Skermanella rosea: one gene and its partners. The protein of the gene in region 1 interacts with the protein of each later gene in a pairwise test. Links are inferred from orthologs where the notes say so. Each region holds a gene or a part of one and is shown in the gene's direction. Other genes may lie near its edges.

Region 1 (2,789 bases):
AAGTCCTTCGTGGCGGTCTGCGAGAGCCATGGCCAGACCTTGGCGAAAGCAGACTACGACCGCCTGCTGGGCCGCTCCATGGCGGAGGTGTACGCCCTGCTGAACGCCGTCCAACCGCTGCCGCTGGACCTGCCGGAGTTCGCCGCCGCCTGCTCCGACCACTACGTCACCCATGTGGCCGACGTGCCGCCGCGCCCCGGCGCGCTGGAGAAGGTCGCCGACCTCGCGGGCTCGGGCATCGCCCAGGCCTGCGTGTCGAACAGCGCCCGGCGCGTCGTCGAGGCGAACATGGCCGTCATCGCCATGCCCGAGGCGCTGGGCTTCGCCCTGTCGCGCGACGACGTGACCCGCGGCAAGCCCGACCCGGAACCGTACCTGCGCGCCGCCGAACGCCTGGGCGTGCCGCCGGACGCCTGCGTCGCGGTGGAGGACAGCCCGATCGGTGCCCGCGCCGCCAAGGCGGCCGGCATGATCACCATCGCCTGGCCGCAGCACCGGACGCTGGAATTCGACGCGGTCGACCGTATCGTCGGGCAACTGGACGAGATCGACTGGACAGCCCTTCTCCGGGACCGGAAAATCACCTAAAGTCCCGCCCCCAAAGAACCGAGACCGGGAGTAAGCCGCCGTGACCGCCGTCAAGCACACCGTCGATCCCTTGCAGGGGGAAATGCAGCAGTTGGGGCGCGCCGCGCGCGCCGCGGCGGCGGTGCTTGCCCAGGCCCCGACCGAGCGGAAGGATGCGGCGCTGCGCGCGGCCGCCGCCGCGATCCGGGAACGGTCCGCCGCGATCCTGGAGGCCAACGCCCGCGATGTCGCCAACGCCAGGGCGCGCGACATGGCCGCCTCCCTGATCGACCGGCTGAAACTGGACGGGGCCCGGGTGGAAGGCATCGCCAAGGGTCTGGAGGACGTGGCCGCCCTGCCCGACCCGATCGGCACCGTCATGGCGGAGTGGGACCGGCCCAACGGGCTGAGGATCGCCCGCGTCCGGGTGCCGCTGGGCGTCATCGGCATCGTCTACGAGAGCCGCCCCAACGTCACCGCCGACGCCGGCGGGCTGTGCCTGAAATCGGGCAACGCCTGCATCCTGCGCGGCGGCTCCGACAGCTTCGAATCGTCCCGCGCCATCATCGCCTGCATGCGGGAGGGCCTGCGTGCCGCCGGCCTGCCCGAGGACGCGGTCCAGCTGGTGCCGACCACCGACCGCGCCGCCGTCGGCATCCTGCTGACCATGGTGGACGACATCGACGTGATCATCCCGCGCGGCGGCAAGTCGCTGATCCAGCGGGTCGCGGCGGAGAGCCGGATCCCCGTGATCAAGCATCTCGACGGCATCTGCCACGTCTATGTGGACGCCGCCGCCGATCCGGCGAAGGCGCGCGATATCGTGCTGAACGCCAAGATGCGCCGCACCTCCGTCTGCGGTGCCGCCGAGACGCTGCTGGTGGACCGTTCCGTTTCCGGAACCGTCCTGCCCGCCGTCCTGGACGCCCTGATCGCCGCCGGCTGCGAGGTGCGCGGCGACGAGGCGACCCGCAGGATCGACGGCCGCGCGGTCCCGGCGACGGTCGCCGACTGGGACACGGAGTATCTGGACGCGATCATCTCGGTCCGGGTGGTGGACGGCGTCGATGCCGCGATCGAACATGTCAACCGGCACGGCTCCCACCATACCGACAGCATCGTGACCGAGGACGCGGCGGCGGCCGAGAAGTTCCTCACCCAGGTGGACAGCGCCATCGTGCTGCTGAACGCCTCGACCCAGTTCGCCGACGGCGGCGAGTTCGGCATGGGGGCGGAGATCGGCATCTCCACCGGCAAGCTCCACGCCCGCGGCCCGGTCGGCGCCGAGCAGCTGACCAGCTACAAGTATCAGGTCCGCGGCACCGGGCAGACCCGTCCATGACCGGTATTCCGGCCGAGGGGAGCCGGGACCCGGCGTGAGGAGGGTGACTCTCTACGGCGGCCGGACCTGGGCCGGCCGGCGGGTCGGGCTGCTCGGCGGGTCGTTCAACCCGGCCCACGAAGGGCACCGCCACATCAGCCTGCTGGCGCTCAAGCTGCTAGACCTGGACTATGTCTGGTGGCTGGTCAGCCCGCAGAACCCGTTGAAATCGACCCGCGACATGGCGTCGCTGGAAGAGCGGCTGGCCGGCGGCCGGCTGGTCGCCCGGCACCCGCGGATCGTCGTCACCGACGTGGAGTGCGCGCTGGAAACCCGTTTCACGGCGGAGACCCTGGCCAGACTGCACCGGTACTTCCCGCGGACCCGGTTCGTCTGGCTGATGGGGGCCGACAACCTGACCCAGATCCCGCGCTGGCAGAACTGGACGCGAATCTTTAACGGGACACCCGTTGCAGTCTTCAGTCGTCCTCCATATTCTTTAAGTGCGTTGCACGGCCAAGCCGCGCAACGCTACAGGTGTCGCCGGGTCGGCCAGGCCCGGGCCCGGGGGCTCGCGGAAATGCAGCCGCCGGCCTGGGTGTTTTTCCAGAACCCGTTGCATCCGGCATCGGCGACGGAAATCCGGAAGCGTCGCGCGCAGGCAGCGGCGGCGGCTTCCGGCGGTCAACCGGTTCAATAGAGGTGAAAGCCATAGCTACGTTCATGCAACAGACCCCTGAAAACGGGTCGAACTCGCAACAGCTCCCCCATATGGAACTCTCCCATATGGACCTGCCCAGGCAGCTCAGCGAGCTGGTCGTCAAGTCTCTGGACGACGACAAGGCCGAGGACATCGTCGTGATCGACCTCGCCGGCAAAACCACCATCGCGGACTACATGG
Region 2 (2,728 bases), 2.1 Mb from region 1 along the record:
GCCGGCGACGGTGCCCCGGTGGCCCTGCTCGTCCTTCGGACCTTCGAAGCCGTCGGCGATGTTGAAGACCTGGCTGTATCCGTTCTCGGCGGCCAGCTTCGCGGCGGCCGTGCTTCGAACGCCGGAACGGCAGAGGAAATAGACCTTGTCTTCCGGCTCCACCCCCTCCATCCGCAACTTGTGGAGGAAGTCGGAATCGACTTCCATGCCGGGGTAGACCTGCCACTGGATCCGGACCGGTGCCTTGCCGATGGAGGACATGTCCGGCTGCCCCACGAACGACCATTCGGGCGCCGTCCGGACATCCACCAGCTTGGCCGAGGGATCGGTCCTCAGCACCTCCCATACGTCCTTCGGCTGCACGTTCGGAATGTCTTCGCTCATTGTTCCAGGCTCCCCTCGAGGATCGTGACCGGCCGGCGCGCCGGCCAGCCACTCTCGGGACGGTTCGGCTGACGGTCAAGCGCGCATCATGGCACGGCCGGACCGCAGCGACGTCTCCAGGCGGCGCGCCTCGCGCTCGGCCTGGGCGGGGCTCTTGAAGATGCGGCCTTCCAGTGCCCGTGCCGCGGCATCGGAGGCGAAGAATCGATAACCGCCGTCCTGCAGGACAACGACTCCGACGGCGGTTCCAGCCGTCTCGATGATGAAGGCGGGTGCTGTAGACATACTCAACTCCGAGAAGCCGCGTCGGGCGCGGCAGCGGTCTAACAATGGGATCGGGTTTACGTTCCGTTCCGAAATTTTCGAAAGGCATAGGCGTGCGAAAATGGTCAGGACGCCTGCCGGGGATCCTTGCCGTTCCCCGACCGGGGCGGCTACAAGATCGGGACCATGACGCTCTCCACCGCCCCGTCCCCGCCCGGCATCCAGTTTCCCGCAGCACTGACCGAAGGGCGGCTCATCCAGCGGTACAAGCGCTTCCTGGCCGACGTGGCACTGCCGGACGGCGCCGTCGTCACGGCCCATGTGCCGAATTCCGGTGCGATGCTCGGCCTGAACGCTCCCGGGTCCCGGGTCTGGCTGTCACGGTCCGACAACCCGGCGCGGAAGCTGGCCTACACCCTCGAGCTGGTCGAGGCCGACGGCCACCCGGTCGGGGTCAACACGGGCCATCCCAACGCGATCGCCGCTGCCGCGATCCGCGCCGGCGCGATCCCCGAGCTTGCCGGCTACGCGACGGTCCGGCGAGAGGTCAAGTACGGCCGCAACTCCCGGATCGACCTGCTGCTGGAGGCGGACGGGCGTCCGATCACCTATGTCGAGGTCAAGAACGTCCATCTGCGGCGCCCGGACCGTCACGGCGGGACCGCCGCCGAATTCCCGGACTGCGTCACCGCGCGGGGCGCCAAGCACCTCGTCGAGCTTGCGGACATGGTCGCCTTGGGATGCAGGGCGGTCATGCTGTATCTTGTGCAACGCACGGATTGCGACCACTTCCGAGTCGCACGGGACATCGACCCGGCCTACCATCGGGGTCTGATCGGTGCGCGTGCTGCCGGCGTCGAGACGTTGTGCTATTCCTGCACGGTCACTCCAGAGGCGATTTTGCTGGGGCGATCTCTCCCGGTGCATCTTGAACTTGCTTGAAACCCTACGGAACCAGAATGACCAGAGCTGAAGCGGCCCAGACCGACGACCTTGATTCCAACCGGATCCGCCTGCATGGACCCGAGGATTTCGCGGGCATGCGCAAGGCCGGTCAGCTGGCCGCGGCGACGCTGGACTTCATCACGCCCCATGTCGTGCCCGGCGTCACCACGGGCGAGATCGACGCCCTGTGCGAGACCTTCATCCGCGACCACGGCGCGGTGCCGGCCCCGCTGGGCTACCGCGGGTATCCCAAGGCCACCTGCATCTCGATCAACCACGTGGTCTGCCACGGGATTCCCGGCGACAAGCGGTTGCGCGACGGCGATATCCTGAACATCGACATCACCGTCATCCTGGACGGCTGGTTCGGCGATACCAGCCGGATGTTCCTGGCCGGCGACGCCGTCAGCATCAAGGCCCGCAAGCTGGTCGACGTCACCTATGATTCGCTGATGCTCGGCATCGCGGCGGTCAAGCCGGGCGCCACCCTCGGCGACATCGGCCACGCGATCCAGAAGTTCGCGGAATCCCACCGCTTCTCGGTGGTGCGCGACTTTTGCGGCCACGGCGTCGGCCGCGTCTTCCACGACGCGCCGTCGGTGCTTCATTTCGGGCAGCCGGGCCGCGGCACCGTGCTCCGCGAGGGCATGTTCTTCACCATCGAGCCCATGATCAACGCCGGCCGGTACGACGTGAAGATCCTGTCCGACGGCTGGACCGCGGTCACCAAGGACAAGAGCCTGTCGGCCCAGTTCGAGCATTCCATCGGCGTCACCAAGGACGGATGCGAGATCTTCACGCTCTCGCCCGCCGGGTACACCAAGCCGCCCTACATCGCCGGCTGACAACCGGCACGCGACACGCCTATAGTTCGGCATGCCACCGCATGCAGAACTGTCGCGAGGATCGCGTGAACGATACGGAACCGGCCAGAATGGAAGACGCTGCGGAGGCCGGGACACTGGAGGACGCGGGGCCGGGCCATCTCGGCCACCGCGACCGCCTGCGCACCCGGTTCCTGACCGCGGGTGCCGACGCGCTCCAGGACTACGAGCTGTTGGAATTGCTGCTGTTCGCGGCGTTGCCCCGCCGGGACGTCAAGCCGCTCGCCAAGAGCCTTCTCCGCGCCTTCGGC
Region 3 (2,990 bases), 560 kb from region 1 along the record:
TCCAGCATTGGACGAGGGCGCGCCATGCCGGCTGAAATCGTCATCGCCACCACGCCGCCCGCCGGCACACCGCCCGTGACCGGGCAACGCAGCATCCCGCGCCCGGCGCTGGGCGAGTCGCCGCTGGTCAAGGCCGTGCTCATCGGCATCGCCCTGCTTTTCCTGCTGCTGTTCCTGGTGATCCCGCTGGTCGCCGTGTTCTTCGAGGCGCTTCGCCAGGGGTTCGGCGCCTATCTCGAAGCCCTGGTGGAGCCGGACGCGGTCTTGGCGATGAAGCTGACGCTCCTGGCGGCCGGCATCGCCGTGCCGCTCAACCTGGTGTTCGGCATCGCGGCGTCCTGGTGCATCGCCAAGTTCGAGTTCCGCGGCAAGAGCCTGCTGATCACCCTGATCGACCTGCCGTTCTCGGTGTCGCCCGTGATTTCCGGCATGGTGTTCGTGCTGCTGTTCGGAGCCCAGGGGCTGCTGGGGCCGTGGCTGCGCGAGCACGACGTCCAGATCATCTTCGCCCTGCCGGGTATCGTGCTGGCCACCATCTTCGTGACCTTCCCCTTCGTCGCCCGGGAGCTGATCCCGCTGATGCAGGAGCAGGGCGTGGACGAGGAGGAGGCCGCCCGGGTGCTGGGCGCCAGTGGCTGGCAGACCTTCACGCGGGTGACGCTGCCCAACATCCGTTGGGGCGTGCTCTACGGCGTGCTTCTGTGCAACGCCCGCGCCATGGGCGAGTTCGGCGCCGTCTCCGTCGTGTCCGGCCACATTCGGGGGGAGACCAACACGATGCCGCTGCATGTCGAAATTCTTTACAACGAATACAACTTCGTAGCCGCCTTCGCGGTGGCGTCGCTTCTGGCCCTGCTGGCCCTGGTCACCCTGGTGGTGAAGAGCCTGCTGGAATGGCGCCATGCCGGCCAGATCGCGGCGACACGCCGTTGACCGCGCTTCACGTACGGGGGAAATGACCCGCCATGGGTATCGAGATCAGGGGCATCGCCAAGCATTTCGGCAGTTTCGCCGCCCTGGACGGGGTCGATCTGACCGTCCACGACGGCGAGCTGCTGGCCCTCCTGGGGCCGTCCGGGTCGGGCAAGACGACCCTGCTGCGGATCATCGCCGGGCTGGAGTTCGCCGATGCCGGCGAGATCCGGCTGAACGGCGAGGACGCCCAGGGCCGTGCGCCGCGCGACCGCGAGGTCGGCTTCGTGTTCCAGCATTACGCGCTGTTCCGGCACATGAGCGTGTTCGAGAACGTCGCCTTCGGCCTGCGGGTCCGGCCCCGAGCCGAACGGCAGAGCAACGCCGCCATCGCGGCGCGGGTCACCGAATTGCTGCGGATGGTCCAGCTCGACTGGCTGGCCGACCGCTACCCCAGCCAGCTTTCCGGCGGCCAGCGCCAGCGGGTCGCCCTGGCGCGGGCGCTTGCGATCGAGCCCAAGGTCCTGCTGCTGGACGAGCCGTTCGGCGCGCTCGACGCCAAGGTCCGCAAGGAACTGCGGCGCTGGCTGCGGCGCCTCCACGAGGAGATGCATATCACCAGCGTCTTCGTCACCCACGACCAGGAGGAGGCGCTGGAACTGGCCGACCGGGTGGTCGTGATGAACCACGGCCGGATCGAGCAGATCGGCTCGCCCGCCCAGGTCTATGACGAGCCGGCCTCCGCCTTCGTCTGCGACTTCCTGGGGCAGGTCAACCGCTTCGACTGCGAGATCGAGAACGGCCTCGCGCGGACCACCCAGGGTGCGGAACTGAGGATGCCCGGGCTGAACGGCACCCACGGCGCCGCGACCTGCTTCGTCCGGCCCCACGAGATCGACCTCGTGCCGATCGGCCGCGAAGGCCCGGAAGCGGCCCAGGTCCGCCTGATCCACCAGGTCGGCCCGAACGCCCGCGTCGAACTGGACTATGCCGGCCACGTGCTGGAGGTGGAAGTCGGCCGCGAGCGCCTGCCTGCACTGAGCCTCAGCGTCGGCGCCTGGTGCGCCGTGCGGATCAACAACGCGCGGGTTTTCCCGCGATAGGGACGGTCTCCGGAAACGCCTCGTCCGGGGACTGGCCGTCCAGCATGGCATCGACTCCGGCGTCGATATTGATGACCGGGGCCGACTTCACCTTCAACTCGATCGATGCCGGAACGATGCCCAATTCGGCGAGATTGCCCCGACCGTCACGCCGCCGGAAACAGGCGGGGGAACAGGATCTCGACGGAGTGAACCGGGAACCGGAGCGAGACCGGCCCCTTGGGAGTATCCGACCCCAATATTCCATCCTTGACGAGGGCACCCAGCAGGTCGCGCGCCGTCCGTTCCTTCAGTCCGGACACGCGCGCGGCGTCGCCCCTTGCCATTTCACCGCGCAGAAGGACCTCGTCCAGGATGCGCGCCGCCTCGACCCTCAGGCCCGCCCGCGCCGCGACATAATCCCGAAGGCGGGTGCCGAGGCCGTCGAGGTCGAACAGGGCGGCCATGAACTCGACCTGATCAAGACTGACCCGAAGGAACCATTCGATAAAGCCGAGCAGCGCCCTCAGGGACAGGTTGCCCCGTCCGTCCAATGAGCCTTGCCTGGGCATGTCCGCCGCGTCCATCTGAAGCTTGTACTCACCCCGGCTTTCCAGCCCCCGGGCCAGCCCCCGGGCCAGCCCCCGGGCCAGCCCCCGGGCCAGCCCGCGGGAAATCGACCACAGGCCACCGGCGCCGATTCCCGCGGCATGGGCCATGGCGTGGCTCATCAGGCGGCTGACACGGCCATTGCCGTCTGGAAAAGGATAGATGTAGTTGAACCGGTGATGGGATGCGGCCATGGCGACGATGCGCGAGCCTTGGCCGAGATGCCGGAACCTGTACCGGCTGGAGAAATGCGCCATGAACGCCGTCACCCGCTCGCTGGAAGGCGGCACATGGCGTCCGACGGATACGTCATGCATCGGACGCGACCGGTATTCTCCAGGCGCCATGTCGAAGGACACGGACTGGTCGGCGTTCCCGATGCGCAGC

Evidence for each region.
Region 2: the proteins of JL101_RS21770 (region 1) and sfsA interact in binary tests that used the Escherichia coli proteins (3 or more experiments, as listed by UniProt). The link is inferred for Skermanella rosea from one-to-one orthologs.
Region 3: the proteins of JL101_RS21770 (region 1) and JL101_RS19100 interact in binary tests that used the Escherichia coli proteins (3 or more experiments, as listed by UniProt). The link is inferred for Skermanella rosea from one-to-one orthologs.

Annotation. Positions count from the first base shown.
Region 1 is NZ_CP086111.1:4,651,051-4,653,839, forward strand. It holds JL101_RS21770 (glutamate-5-semialdehyde dehydrogenase), read left to right. Parts: upstream 1-670; coding sequence 671-1,909; downstream 1,910-2,789. Other genes in the region: JL101_RS21765 (HAD family hydrolase), read left to right, coding at 1-588; JL101_RS21775 (nicotinate-nucleotide adenylyltransferase), read left to right, coding at 1,944-2,588; rsfS (ribosome silencing factor), read left to right, coding at 2,675-2,789. UniProt on the Escherichia coli protein: Catalyzes the NADPH-dependent reduction of L-glutamate 5-phosphate into L-glutamate 5-semialdehyde and phosphate. The product spontaneously undergoes cyclization to form 1-pyrroline-5-carboxylate.
Region 2 is NZ_CP086111.1:2,548,816-2,551,543, reverse strand. It holds sfsA (DNA/RNA nuclease SfsA), read left to right. Parts: upstream 1-867; coding sequence 868-1,590; downstream 1,591-2,728. Other genes in the region: radC (RadC family protein), read left to right, coding at 2,528-2,728; map (type I methionyl aminopeptidase), read left to right, coding at 1,608-2,438; JL101_RS11690 (hypothetical protein), read right to left, coding at 460-669; JL101_RS11695 (rhodanese-like domain-containing protein), read right to left, coding at 1-384. UniProt on the Escherichia coli protein: Binds to DNA non-specifically. Could be a regulatory factor involved in maltose metabolism.
Region 3 is NZ_CP086111.1:4,094,466-4,097,455, reverse strand. It holds JL101_RS19100 (sulfate/molybdate ABC transporter ATP-binding protein), read left to right. Parts: upstream 1-965; coding sequence 966-2,015; downstream 2,016-2,990. Other genes in the region: JL101_RS19095 (Fic family protein), read right to left, coding at 2,162-2,990; cysW (sulfate ABC transporter permease subunit CysW), read left to right, coding at 25-933; cysT (sulfate ABC transporter permease subunit CysT), read left to right, coding at 1-35. UniProt on the Escherichia coli protein: Part of the ABC transporter complex CysAWTP involved in sulfate/thiosulfate import. Responsible for energy coupling to the transport system.